Regions from separate parts of the Pedobacter lusitanus genome, predicted to be linked through region 1. Evidence: riboswitches for the same ligand, from Rfam matches in the RefSeq annotation. Region 1 holds a riboswitch; the other holds the start of a gene.
What was found. A riboswitch is a leader RNA that binds a small molecule or an ion and turns the genes downstream of it on or off. The one in region 1 is predicted to bind cobalamin.

Region 1 (7,540 bases):
TAATCGGATTTAAAAGTCAGCAGGTTGTATTAATAGTTATTTTTAACTCTTTGTACTACGCTTCTCAGATAACCAGAAAGTTTATTCTTGGGTTTTCTATATTTATAGTTTACTGGATAATCTTTGATTATATGAAGGCATTTCCCAATTATGCTTTCAATAAAGTGCATATTGCAGAATTATATCATCTGGAAAAACAGGTCTTCGGCATTTTATCTGATGGTACTGTTTTAACCCCTAATGAATATTGGAGATTACATGGTAATACTGCTCTGGATGTGATAGGAGGGATCTTTTATCTGATGTGGATTCCTGTACCCATGGCATTTGCCGGTTACCTTTTCTTTGCAAACAGAAAACTTTTTATCCAGTTTCTGGTCACCTTTGTGCTGGTGAACCTGATTGGTTTTGTGATCTATTATCTTTATCCGGCTGCACCGCCATGGTATGTTCAGTATCACGGATTTGTATTTGAAGCCCATACTGCAGGAAATACTGCCGGACTGGCTAAATTTGACCATTTCTTTAATGCACCTATTTTCAAGTCAATTTACAGTAATGGTTCTAATGTTTTTGCTGCAATGCCTTCTCTGCATTCTTCTTACCCGGTAATCGTACTGTATTTCGGGTTGAAAAATGAACTGGGACCGATCAATATATTTTTCGGAATTGTGACTGTAGGTATTTGGTTTACAGCTGTCTACACCAGTCATCATTACGTATTGGATGTAATAGCCGGTATTACCTGTGCAATAGTAGGAATCAGTCTATTCGGCTGGCTGGCTAAACATACTGCATTAAAGGTGTTCCTGGAAAAAATGTATACTGTAGTCAGTTAGTTTTTCGTATTCCTGATTTGAAGATTAATTCTGCTTCAAAATGTCTAATTTTACTTAAATTGTTTATAATTCTTTTTCGGCTGTAAACAATTGTATTCTAAACAGGCTTTTATATAGTTAAGCATCAAAAATTTTGACAGTGATACCTTCTATTAAATTATCCGAACTTACCCGTCAGATTCATGATACTATTAATGACGTTTTTGGGGGCAGAACATTCTGGGTAATTGCCGATATCACTAATTATACCTACAAACCTCAGAGCAATTTTCATTATTTTGAATTGGTTGAAAAGGATAAATCCTCTGCAAAGATCCTGGCTAAAATAGGTGGGAGAGCATGGGGGAACGCCTCAGTAAATATTTCAAACTTTGAAAAAGCTACCGGACAGCAATTTAAAAATGATATTAATGTGCTGATTCAGGTTGCTGTACAATACAATCCTTCATTTGGTTTACAGTTAAATCTGCTTGATATTGATACCAGTTTTACACTAGGCAGATTTGAACAGCAGCGTAAAGAAACGCTCGACAGACTGGTGCGGGATAATCCTTCCTTTATACGGCTGACAGACGGGCAATACAGAACCAGAAATAACGAGCTGTCTTTGAACAGGGTATTACAGCGGATAGCGGTTATATCTTCTGATACTTCTGCAGGTTATCAGGATTTTAAACACACCCTGGAAAATAATGCTTTTGGTTATCGTTTTGAGATTGATGATTATTTTGCCCTGGTACAGGGAGAAGGCAATGCCGGGCAGTTTCTGGCCAAACTTATCCAGGTATTCGGATCTGGTAAAGCGTATGATGCCCTGATTATTATCAGAGGTGGCGGCGCACAGACAGATTTTCTGATTTTTGATAATTACGAACTCAACCGTGCTATTGCAAAATTTCCCATACCGGTAATTACCGGCATAGGGCATCAGAAAAATGAAACTATTGCCGACCTGATGGCACATACATCTACGAAAACTCCTACAAAAGCAGCTGAAATGCTGATTGCACATAACAGAAGTTTTGAAGAATCTGTTTTGTCGCTCCAGCAACATTTGGTTATCAGGACTTTTCAAATGATGAATCAGCATAAAGAACAGATGAACCGGCTAAACCAGGTCATCATTAATTCAACAAAAAATCTGCTGCATGAAAAACACCGGGATATCCTGAATCTTTCAGGAATGGTATTAACGAATCCTAAAATTATCATTTCCAACAGAAGTAAAGACCTTAAAAATTTACTGGCCAATTTTAAATCTTTTAACAGGATGTATTTTGCCAGTCATGCAAGGTATATTGGTCATTTTGAATCTGTAGTGAGAATGATGAGCCCGCAGAATATTCTGAATAAGGGTTTTGCGATTGTAAAAGTGAATGGTTTGATTGTGAGTAATGCAGATGCTGTTGTGCCTGGAACAGAATTGACTGTAAGTCTGGCTTCGGCAGAAATTAATACAAAAGTTTTATCTAAAACACCCCGCAATGGAAAAGAATTTGAATTATGAGGCAGCTTACAGCGAGCTGACGCAAATCGCTCAGGAAATAGAAACTGAAGCTGTTTCTGTTGATATACTGGCTGAAAAAGTAAAAAGAGCCTCTGAACTGATCGCTTTTTGTCAGACAAAATTAAGGTCTACTGAGACCGAAGTCAACAAAATTATTAAGCAGATGGAAAACCAACCCTTATAACTACCTTCGTATACCGTTTAATTTAAAAAAAAATCAGCCATGTTAGTTTATAGTCCGGAAGAAGAAGAAGTATTTTTTGATCAGATTGATCAGGTTTATACACTGACAGAGTCACAGAATTTAGAAGAAGCTGAACAGCTTTTATTGAAAATTGATGGATCGATCCCTTATCCAAAAGAAAATTGCAGCGTTGGCGGCATATTGCTGGACAGCATTTTTTCTTTTTATGAGCAGACCGGCCAGGTTGAAAAGGCATTGCCTCATTTTTTAAAGGAAACTGAATATCTTCAGGAAAAAATGAAAACTGAAACTGTAAAAAGTTCAGGCCATTTTATTACCACCGGTAGTATCTATTATGCATTGGGCGATCTGGATAAAGCCAGAGTGTATTTCAAAATCGCACACAGCTTGGGAAAGAACAGTATTTTCCATGATTTTAATGCAGATTTCCTGCATATGGCTGTCGTTTCTGATGTAGAATTTGAAGAGTTCAAAAAGAATTTTGTACCCGCAGATCATTTGCAGCAGGAAGAGCTGACAGATGAGCAACAGGATTTAATGGAAGAGTACTGTGATCAGGGAAACCTGGAAATGGATGCTGAGAATTTTGAAGCAGCAGCGGAATGGTTTCAGAAAGCACTGGATGTATTACCTGAGCCTAAGGAAGACTGGGAAGCTGCCGGCTGGGTTTCAGCTTCTTGTGGTGATGCTTATTTCAATGCAGGAAAGTATCAGGAGGCGCTTGGTCATTTATTGTTAGCACATGATATCTACAGCAGTGAAGAAGAAATTAATCCTTTCGTCTTACTTAGACTGGGCGAAACTTATTTCGAGCTGGGTGATAAGAAAAATGCCAGTTTACATTTATTGGCTGCTTATAAAATGGAAGGTGCTGATCTTTTTGAAGATGATCAGAAATACCTGAAATACCTGAAAACTGAACATAAACTTTAACTGGTTATCAGTTGCTGTTCTATAGTACTTAATAAAAAAGAGATATCGAATGGTTTAGCTACAACTTCATCTGCACATATCTCTTTTACTACTTCTACCTTTGGATGGGTAGACAAAACTATAACGGGTATATGGCTGGAATCTTCGGCTGCCTTAATAGTCTTACATAATGCAGTGCCTTCTTCGGTAGGACTGATAATATCCAGCAGAATTATATCAGGCTGAAAATTTTTAATGTGATCAAAAATTCCAAGTTCTGAGGATAACACGTTAACGATATAACCCTCGTCTGTCAGCACAATATTAATCAGTTCAAGAATATCTCTGTCCTTTTCCAACACTAATACTTTTTTATTCATAGATCTGATTCTCTGTCCGTTTGGTCTTTGCTGATAAAATTTCATGCAAAAATAAGTACAAAATCTGAACTATGTGAAATGATAGCGTCATTTTTAGTATACAGCTGAATCTGTCTGTACTGTAACAAGTTATCTACGGATGGGATAACTTAAACTTTAGTTTAATTTTTTCTCTCAGAACGGAAAATTAGGAGCGCGGATCTGTTGGAACCGGTGAGCTGACCGGGCTGAATAAGACGGAAAGATAGTGGTTGTAATTTATTTATAAGATATAATCGCAATTAAGGGGATGATTTATGTGTTTATTTCGCAAAAGTTATATATTTGATTCTGTATAAAACATTAAAACATGGAAAAATTTTCAAAATTAAAAGAATTGCTTGCTTCTGTTGAAGTTGATGCTGAGAAGTTTTATTCTGCAGGTAACAATGCAGCTGGAACAAGAGTACGTAAAGCGATGCAGGATTTAAAAGTTCTTGCTCAGGATATCCGTACTGAAGTAACAGAGAAAAAAAACACAGCTAAATAAAAATTAGCACAACCTTACCAGAAGAGGGGGTTTATAACCCTCTTTTTTTATATTCTTTTTTTTATGCCATATATAGCTAATCCTGAACGTTATACCCGGATGTCTTACCGCCGTTGCGGTAAAAGCGGACTGAAATTGCCAGCCTTGTCGTTAGGTTTATGGCATAATTTCGGATATGTAGACCAGCTTGAAAATTCGCGGAATATTATTAAGCTCGCTTTTGATAGTGGAATTACACATTTTGACCTGGCTAACAACTATGGCCCGCCACCGGGTTCGGCTGAAGAGAATTTTGGTATAATTTTAAAACAGGACTTTTCAGCTTACAGAGATGAAATGATTATTTCCTCGAAAGCAGGCTATACGATGTGGGATGGTCCTTATGGAGACTGGGGCTCTAAAAAATATCTGGTTTCCAGTCTTGATCAGAGCTTAAAGCGTATGGGCCTTGATTATGTTGATATTTTTTATCACCACCGTCCGGATCCGGAAACTCCACTGGAAGAGACCATGGCGGCATTAGACCTGCTGGTCCGCCAGGGTAAAGCTTTGTACGTTGGAATTTCAAATTATCCCGCAACTGAAGCGGCAGAAGCTTTACGTATTTTAAAAGAATCAGGAACACCTTGTTTAATTCATCAGCCTAAATATTCTATGTTTGAAAGATGGATTGAAGGTGGTTTACTAGATTTACTGGGTAAACAGGGAGTAGGATGTATCCCTTTCTCGCCATTGGCACAGGGACTGCTGACCAATAAATATCTTCATGGTATTCCTGAGGGTTCAAGAGCCGCAAAGTCTCATGGGGCTTTACAGGAAAACCAGATTACTCCTGAACGTCTCGGTCAGTTAAAGGAACTTAATGCATTGGCAGTGGAACGCGGACAGAGTCTGGCACAAATGGCTTTATCCTGGATTTTACGCGACCAGAGAATTACTTCTGTACTGGTTGGTGCCAGCAGACCTGAACAGCTGGCAGATTCAATTAAATGTCTTAATCATCTATCTTTTAGCGAAGATGAATTGAGTTTGATTGAACATGTTTTATCTAATTCAGATAAATACTGATTTTCCTAACCACTGCATCCTTATTTCAATTATATTTGTCCTGATTAAGTTCTTTACTATTTTTTCTTCATCAACCGGAAAAGGTTCTGCTTAACGCAGATTAATAGGGAATCGTGTGCAAATCACGAGCTGTCGCGCAACTGTAAGTAACCAAACAGTTTTTGCCCATGTATATCCACTGTCTTCAGAGATGGGAAGGATGGCAAAAATGTTACAAGTCAGGAGACCTGCCTCAACCGCATTGACAATGCTTTCGCGAATAGAAGCTTTTGATCAGGTATGATGCATTTTTTTGTCTTAAAAACATCACTATATGTTTAATGGCTATTGGTGCGTATATATTTTATCCTTCTTCTGTTATAAATCATTGTGAACATCTAGCTTAAAAGAGCTTTTAACTGATTTTTTTATCATTTAAAAAGCAATGAAAATGCTAACAAACAATCTAGGCTACCCGCGAATAGGTAGCAGCAGAGAGCTCAAAAAAGCCAGTGAACTGTACTGGTCGGGCAAAACACCTATTGAAAACCTGTTGCAAACAGGAAAAGAAATCCGGGCAAATAACTGGAAACTTCAGCAGGAGTCAGGAATAGATCTTATTCCGTCAAATGATTTCTCTTTTTATGATCAGGTACTGGATCTTTCTCTAACAGTTGGCGCCATTCCAAAACGTTATCATGAAGTTATTCTGAACAAAGCTAATACTGAGCTTGATCTCTATTTTGCAATGGCCAGGGGATATCAGAAAGACGGTATTGATATTACGGCAATGGAAATGACCAAATGGTTTGATACCAACTATCATTACATTGTCCCTGAATTTTATAAAGACCAGACATTCAAGTTATTTTCTCAGAAAATTGTCAATGAATACAATGAGGCAAAAAGACTGGGCATAAAAACCAAACCTGTAATTATCGGTCCGGTTTCTTATCTGCTGCTGGGCAAAGAAAAACAAAGCGGTTTTCACAGAATCGACCTGATCAGAAACTTATTACCAGTATATCTCGAAATATTGAGAGAATTAGAGAACCAGCATGTGGAATGGGTACAATTTGATGAGCCTTTCCTGGTTCTGGATTTAACACCAAAAGAAAAAGATGCTTATACCTATGTATACAAGGAAATCAGAAAACAGTTTCCTAAATTAAAAATTCTTCTGACTACTTATTTTGAAGGATTAAAAGATAATCTGGAACTGGCAGCTTCGTTACCGGTTACTGCATTGCATATTGATTTGGTCAGAGCTCCTGAACAGCTTGAAAGTATTTTAGCTGCTATTCCTAATCATTTACAGTTATCGCTGGGTGTAGTGGATGGAAGAAACATCTGGAAAAATGATTTTCAGCAGTCGCTTTCTCAGCTGAATCTGGCGGCGGAAAAAATAGGAGAGAGCAGAATTTTAGTTTCTCCTTCCTGCTCATTGATTCATGCGCCATGTGATCTGGAGCTGGAAACCAATGATCAGACACTAACACCGGAAATCAAACAATGGCTGGCCTTTGCCCGTCAGAAAGTTGATGAAATAGTTTATCTGAAACAACTGGCAGGTAAAACACCTTCAAATCATGCAATTACTGCTTTACAGGATAATGTTGCTGCTAACCAAAGCCGCCGTACTTCTAAGTTGATTCATCATGACGCGGTTAAGAACCGTATTGCCGGAGTGACCGAAAAAGATGAAAACAGATTAAACCCTTTCTCCAAACGCAGAATTGCGCAGCATAACGCCTTAAAGCTTCCCTTGTTTCCAACAACTACTATCGGTTCTTTCCCTCAGACTCCTGAAGTCCGCAGCTGGAGAGCTAAATTTAAAAAGGGTAGTTTGACACTGGCAGAATATGACGCGTTAATAGAGAAGGAAACTGAAGAAACCATCCGTTTTCAGGAAAATACCGGAATTGATGTACTTGTTCATGGTGAATTTGAGCGTAATGATATGGTCGAGTACTTTGGTGAACAGCTTGCGGGTTTTGTATTTACTAAAAATGGATGGGTACAGAGTTATGGAAGCCGTTGTGTAAAACCTCCGATTATATTTGGTGATGTTCATCGCCCTGCACCAATGACAGTAAGATGGTCGTCTTATGCGCAGTCCTT
Region 2 (7,540 bases), 1.8 Mb from region 1:
AGACCTTTACTTTCGCTGATACCAACAAAAGAACGCCAGTCATTACCACCCTGTGAAGGAATACGTGCCAGTTCTTTCATACTATATTTATCCGTAACCACCATTGGTCCGCCTACCTTTGAAACCAAATAGAATTTTTTATTAAAAATAACGCCTGACTGCAGTGTAGAAGATTTAGGTTCCTGATCTTTACCAGGGTTTTCTTTAACAAAAACACTGTCCTCCATCTTGCTGGTATTGTACCGGTAAAAACTTACTGTTCCTGTTCCGTGACCAAACCAGCCTTCATTCACTATATAAAATCCATTTTCATATTTACCCCAAACGTGTATCTGATAATCAACAGTAACTTCACCGCCGCTTGTTGCTGCTTTGAAGCTGATTTTATAATCTCCCTGATCTGTCCCCTTAAAGGTAAAAACAGAATCAGATCCTTTACGTTCACCATTAACCGTCCAGCTATAAACTGCATTTTTAATATTGTTTAGTTTTGGATGCAGGAGTAAAGCATCATTCACTGTAATCGAATCTTTCCCCCCCTTAGCTAATTGTTCAGCCACTTCAGGCTTAACTAAAAGCTCTTTTTCATTGTCCTTTTTACAAGATGCGATTGCCAGCATAGCTAAACCGGCAAACACATACGGCATTGATTTTTTAAAATTCATTGTATTGATTAGTTATTAAAGATTTAAATCTGCGGCTCCTCTTACTTCAGTAGAAATTTCACCCAGCATCGTATTGCCCTTTTCATTCTGCCCTGTATAAACCTTTACAAAATCTATAGTACCCAGATTCACTGACTGTCCGCTGCTGTTTACTGCCCATGCAATATCAAATGAGTTATACATGTTATCAGCATAATTATCACCTGCTGACCAGCTGTCTGTATATCCCCACGCAAAAGGATTATTAATAAAGATTTCACCACTCTTACCCCAGGTAGACTTTAATAAAGTCCCGCTGAAAGTTGTGCTCACCTGATTTGGCGCAAACAAAGGATAATAATTATGATTATGGTATCTGTTGATCTCAACCTGTCCTGAATTTCCCTGATTATCTGTCCAGTTTACATTTGCAGTAGCATTCGGATTAGTATAAGTGATCTGATAGTTTTTGATAGTTCCTGCAGCATTATATTCACTACCTGCCAGTTCATACCACTGATCATCAGGTAAACCATTTCCGTTGGTATCCTGGCTTACCATTACGATACCTGGTTCCGACCATTGTAAAGTGGGGCCTAATGGATTACCATAAATAGCAAGATCATATCCCTGTCTGTTAGTAACAGAGTGATCAAATCCAAAAATAATATAACCACCATAACCCCCCAGAGAGATCATTCCTGTCTGATTTACATCGCCAATAATACGTTGCGCTCCGGCCAGGCTACCCAGGCTTTCATTGATAAACTGTCCCGGTGCAGGCAGATATTCAAATACTTTAGAAATGAATTTGCTGCTTCCAGCAGTAACTTCTCTTACAGGAGCTTTGGCATCAGGCTTAACGTCATCATTAGCGTCCTTTTTACATCCTGTAAACGCCAGAGCTGCAACCAGTGCGATTGCAAGAGGTTTTAAATTAGTTTGTAGAGTTTTCATTGGTTTTTTATGTTTTAAGATTGATTAATAAACAAAAGCAAAATGTGCAGGGATATCGCCCGTGGTTACCTGGTATTTCTTTTTACCAGCCGGGTCAAAACTGTATAAGGTACCAGGAGAAACATAATCCCTGGCATCAGTTACAAATACATCCTTTGTAAAAGGATTAACTGCTATTCCATAAGGGATACTGATTTCTTTATCCGTTCCGTCAGTAATGAATTTTTTATCGGTCAGCACTTCATTTTTAACATCAATAATACCATAGGCAATTACATATCCGCCGGTTACATAACTGAATTCAGTGCTATAGAAATAGGCAGAATCATCATCAATAGCCAAATTACTTACGCCGATATCAAAGGTCTTCTTCACTTTGTCAGTCTTGGTATCAATGACAAAAAGTTTAGAAGGTATATCATAATAATCACCTCTGGAAGTCACATATAAATCACCGTATTTATCGGCTTTAAGGCGATGCAGGTTAACCGCAACATCAATTTTATTGATAACCTGAAAGCTGTTTAAATCAATTACAGAGACTGTTCTTTCATAATTACTTGGAGTATAACCACCAGAATTGGCAACATATAATTTTTCTCCGACAACAGCCATTTCTTCCGGCTGACGGCCAACATCCACTCTTCTGGTTTCTGTCAGTGATGTCGTATCAATCTGTGCAACAATACCATTTGGAGCCGCCGGATCCCCGACCGTACCCAGATAAGCACTTACATAAGCTTTACCTTTACTGAAAGTAATATATCTGCAGTTTGTGATATTAATCTGCTTGATACGTTTACCTGTTTTCACATCCATCACTTCGACTTTATTGGAGATATTAACCACTACGTACAATTTAGATCCGTACACACCGATATCATTACCCACATCTCCAAGGCCTTTGACAACCTCTGGATTAGCCTGATTATAGATATTTTTGCGATAAACACCTGTTGTTAAATCCATGTAATCCAATGAAGCTCTGTTCATGTTCATGTTTCCTTCATTAACCAGGTAAAATCCTTTGGCGGGTGTAGGTTTTGCCGGAGGCACAACTACCACTTCTTCAGGAAGCGGCTGCGGGTCTTTCCTGCAGGCAAACAGAGATACTGATAACAAGACTGCCAGTGATAAACGATAAGTAATTTGTTTTTTCATTTCTTTTATATTTTGGTTTTAATAGGAATATGCTAAGGTGAACCGGTAAGAACGGCCGGGCATTGGAAAATTGGTGATCACATCATAATACTGGTTCAGCAGATTATTAACTTCTGCTGACAGCCGGAAGCGCTGTCTGCCCATGATCCTGGTATAGTGAAAAGCAATATCATGCGTATACCAGGCAGGTACATAATTATTGGCATTATTGGCACTCTGGTCATATCTCTGCCCGGTATAGATATAACTATAGTTCATCGCAAAGTTTTTCCAGTCTGCGCCTAAAAGAAAAGTACCACTGTTCAGAGGGATATAAGGTATCTGATTCCTGTAATTCAATTTGACATCAGTTACATTCAGTGCCTGCTGATAAGTATAGGTAAGCCCGGTATTCAAAAGTAAATCACCAGCAATCTTCCAGGCAGTCTGCACATTTACATCCAGTCCTTTAATCTCCACACGACCAATATTCTGCATACTCCAGCGGAACAGGTTGGCTCCCGGTACAGCAACAATCTTATCTTTAACCGTATTATAATAGGCATCTGTCTGAACGGAGATCTGCTGAAGGAGTTTATTTTCAAAAGCCCTGATATAAGTAAACCCTAAATCATACTGTTTTGTATATTCCGGCCGGAGAAATGTATTACCAATCTGAGTATAGTATAAATCGTTAAAAGTCGGCATCCTGAAAATGTTCTTATAGAAACTGCGGATGCGGAACTCTTTAGGATTAAAAGGCTGCCAGGAAACCATTACTGTCGGCGAAAGCATCTGTTTATTCCCGGCAGAATAATATTGTTCTACCTTATCATTGACATAGGTATTTAACAGATTGGCCTGTATATCTATTCTGTTAAAATGTATCTGTGAAGCCACTGCGGTCAACAGTGTATTCCTGGTGGGATACGGAAATCGTTCCAGATTAGCGTCCAGCGTATTACGCTGATAGTCACCAGATAATACAACATCCCAGAAGGAGTTGATTTTATAACGGTTAGCCAGTGATAAATAGAACTCCCGCTGTTTATAAACATTATTTAACAGTCCATCCTCTTTGACATAATCAGGATTCAGATATCTGCTGTAATCATTTGCAAATTTTGCAGCTACCATCAGATTATACCGGCCCGCTTCTTTTTTATAGGTGGTTTGCGCAAAGAAATTCTCATTCCATAAACGTTGGGTAAAATCATAAACACTGTTTACAATTGCCCCAGGCAGCCCCTGTTTATCCTTATAGAAATAAACTTTTGCCGTCCATGCACTGCTGTCAGGCAATTTGCCATTCAGCCCTGCCTCTATCCGCATGGTTTCTATATCCGCATTTTTCCGCACGAATACAGAGTCATATACCCCATTGGTATAATGAAATTTATATCTGCCATTGGCATTCTTATATTCTGTACTGACAGAAGCTGATACCTTCTCACTGATTTTGTGCTGCCAGAGTAACGTTGGGTTGATCAGACCAAATGAACCCGTTTTAACAGCAGCTCTGATATGATTATATTGCCCCTTTTCAAACTCTGGCTGTCTGGCATTCAGATAAACAGAACTTCCGGAAGCAAAACCTCTGGCTGATTGAAAAATATTGCTTTTCTGCCCGTTGTACAATTCTATCTCTTCAATATTATCTAATGAGAATTTTCCTAAATCAACCTGACCGTTCTGCGCATTTCCCAATTGCACCCCATCATAAAAAACAGCCGTATGATTAGTTCCCATACTGCGGACATTAATCGTCTTTAAGCCTCCTATCCCACCATAGTCTTTCAATTGTACTCCAGAAAAAAAACGGATAGCATCAGCTACAGATAAACTACTTATTCTTTCCAGGTCTTTGCCCGATAAAATTTGTAAAGGAGAGGCTGAAAGCTGGCGTTTACCCAGTTTAACTGCGCGGATAGAGACTTCATTAAGCTCTTTCGCTTTTTTAACAGAATCAGTCTGGGCAAAAGAACTGCAGGGCATAGCAAGTCCTAGCCATAAGATAGCAGAAAAGCCGAAAAAAGAATTACAGATGCCATCAAAGGCAAATTTTCTTTTGATCATTTTGTTGTGAGGGTTACCCACAGCAAACAGCAGATTAAGGAAATGATTACGTCAGTAAAAAGCGCTCACCCCTAGCTTCAATCCCCGAAAGCTATGAAATTATAACGCTAAAGGCAGGTCTTCTGACTTACTCCCGGATATTCATGCCTTCCCCATGTTTTATCATGAGTGGCTGGATATGAATTCCGTTACAGAGCTTACAGCTGCGGGACAGTTATGGATTTACACCATATTCCCTTTTAATCCTGATCGGTGAGACCAGGAACCAAAAGCAACGCAAAGGTATTAAAATAAGCGATATAGATTAAGATCCGATTAAAATTTAATCCTCTCCCATTAATTTTCTCTTGTACTCTTCCAGTTTAGCCATTTCCTCTTCAGGAAGTACAGGGTATTTGAGTTTCATCCCTTTAAAAGTTTCTTCCAGAATCTGACTGATAGTTAACCGGGCAAACCACTTTTTATCAGCCGGTATGATATACCAAGGGGCATTCTCAGTCGAAGTTTCGGTAATCGCATCCTCATAAGCAGCCATATAATCTTTCCAGAGTGCTCTTTCAGCAATATCGCCTGATGAAAATTTCCAGTTCTTTGTAGCATCATTGATTCTATCCAGAAAACGTATCTTTTGTTCTTCTTCAGATACATAAAGAAAGAATTTAAGAATCACTGTTCCATTTTCAGTAAGCTGCTGTTCAAAATTACGTATACTTTCATAACGCGCTTTCCAAAAATTTTTATCTATTTTTTTCACCTCATCATATCCGGGAATCCTTTCATTCAGAATATATTCCGGATGAACTTTACAAACCAGCACATTTTCATAATGCGATCTGTTGTGAATACCAATCTTTCCCCGCTGAGGCAGTGCGATATAATGTCTCCATAAGAAATCATGCGCATACTCACTGGCATTAGGTGTTTTAAAACTATGAACCTCACAACCCTGAGGATTCAAACCAGACATCACATGTGCAATCGCACTATCTTTTCCCGCAGCATCCATTGCCTGAAAAATGATCAGCACCGAATGCGAGTTTTCAGCATACAGCGTTTCCTGATAATCACTTAGTTTTTCCTTAATTGCTGTAAGTGTTGCCTTACCGACCTTTTTACCAGTATCTCCATCATAATGGGTACTATAGTCCTTTAATCTGATTTTCTGCCCTGCTGGTGCTAAAAAGCGGTCGGTTTCTTTACTCATGAGGTTTATAATTAAAAATATTTAGCTGATGGTCTTATTCAGCATAATTTATGCCAGTTACAATTGCAGGATAATTAAAACAAGGACTTTCATATTCTGATAATTTCATTGCTTTATTTCAACTTATTCCCTAAGCTATAGTTTTTAATGAAGATTTAACACATTCTTCGCCGGGAGATATTAATACGATCCATTTGTCTCCTTCAAAAATTCCCCTATAGATTTACATATCTGACAGATAGCAATAAAAAATCTATTTAAAACTCTCAAAATGAAAAAAAACATGCTGTTAACAGTACTGTTTGTAATTACAGTACTGGCTACAAACGCCCAGGTCGGGTTCAGACTTAAGCCCCGCACCTCAACTATTGAAGAAGGTATTACTCCTCTGATAACCATTAAGGATAATACAACTGGTATCAAAGATGGTATGCCTCCTTTGACCACTATCGGGAAGGATAAGTCCAAAGTCGTTTATAAGACGCTCGACATAGTAGATTACAATTATAAAACGACAATTAAAAAGGACAAAGATGTGGTATTGCAAAAATTAATACAGGACCTTTACGATAATTCTATCAAAAAGGATGGTAAAGCTCCTTTTAGTCAGACTGTCCTTCAAACCAAATCAGACAGTGTAAAACGACTTCAAAAAGAAATAGCAGGCCTGCAGACTACAATGGATAGCCTGTACTATATCTATGTAAAAGACCTGATGACCTACAGAAGTATTAATATGGGGTTCGGATCTTTACGCTCCAGAGCCTTTTTTGATCTCATTTATGGAAACCAGGGAAAGAGATTCAATGCACTTGGAAACGCTGGCGTCAACTTTGGCAACAACACAGGTTCCGTCTATTCTGAACTGGTAAATGGTAATCTGGGTCTGTTCAGGGTTAGTCTGGGAACCATGGTATCCAGTAATAGTACTACCGATAAAGATGAAGCTAAAAAAGAAGAGGCCTATCAGCGGCTGATTACTTACGGCGGTAATACCGTTTTGAATTTTGAATACCCCCTGGCCTATCTGCACTCCAAAAACAACCAGTACAATCTGGTTTCGAGATTAATCACTAAGGGTACTGCAGATTTTCCGGCATTTGGAACAATCACGGAGAAGTGGGCAGGCAGTGGTTCCCTGGGCATCGATATTTATGCTGATGCGGCTACAAGCAATAATTCCCTGCGGTTTTTCTGCAATTTTAATGCAAGTAAATTATACGGTACAGATGTTTTCAGGGACAATCTGGGCATTAATAAATCAAACTTCACCTTCGGACAAGTGTCATTGGGCCTTGTTTTTCTGGAAAGATTTAAAATTTCATTCATCATAGCTACAATGAGTTCTGAAAAAAGTTTACAGAACAGGCATGTTATTGCCGGAGGGCAGGTACTGAATTAGATCTGCATATCGTTTATCAGCTCAATCTATTTTATAATGGCAAAAATTTTAGTGATTTATTTACGTTAATTTGCACATAATGTTCTTTGAACCTTTTTGAATTTATAAGGTATGCAG

Region 2: another riboswitch for cobalamin. It lies ahead of PL_RS06315 (TonB-dependent receptor); the one in region 1 lies ahead of metE (5-methyltetrahydropteroyltriglutamate--homocysteine S-methyltransferase).

Annotation. Positions count from the first base shown of each region.
Region 1 is NZ_CP157278.1:5,759,186-5,766,725, forward strand. It holds gene PL_RS24760 (phosphatase PAP2 family protein) at 1-839, shown strand, start outside; gene xseA (exodeoxyribonuclease VII large subunit) at 979-2,346, shown strand; gene xseB (exodeoxyribonuclease VII small subunit) at 2,324-2,530, shown strand; gene PL_RS24775 (tetratricopeptide repeat protein) at 2,570-3,484, shown strand; gene PL_RS24780 (response regulator transcription factor) at 3,481-3,888, opposite strand; gene PL_RS24785 (hypothetical protein) at 4,193-4,372, shown strand; gene mgrA (L-glyceraldehyde 3-phosphate reductase) at 4,436-5,440, shown strand; cobalamin riboswitch at 5,505-5,689, shown strand; gene metE (5-methyltetrahydropteroyltriglutamate--homocysteine S-methyltransferase) at 5,871-7,540, shown strand, end outside.
Region 2 is NZ_CP157278.1:1,488,661-1,496,200, forward strand. It holds gene PL_RS06300 (DUF5074 domain-containing protein) at 1-665, opposite strand, end outside; gene PL_RS06305 (hypothetical protein) at 681-1,601, opposite strand; gene PL_RS06310 (YncE family protein) at 1,626-2,762, opposite strand; gene PL_RS06315 (TonB-dependent receptor) at 2,781-4,817, opposite strand; cobalamin riboswitch at 4,913-5,102, opposite strand; gene PL_RS06320 (polyphosphate kinase 2 family protein) at 5,140-6,021, opposite strand; gene PL_RS06325 (hypothetical protein) at 6,293-7,423, shown strand.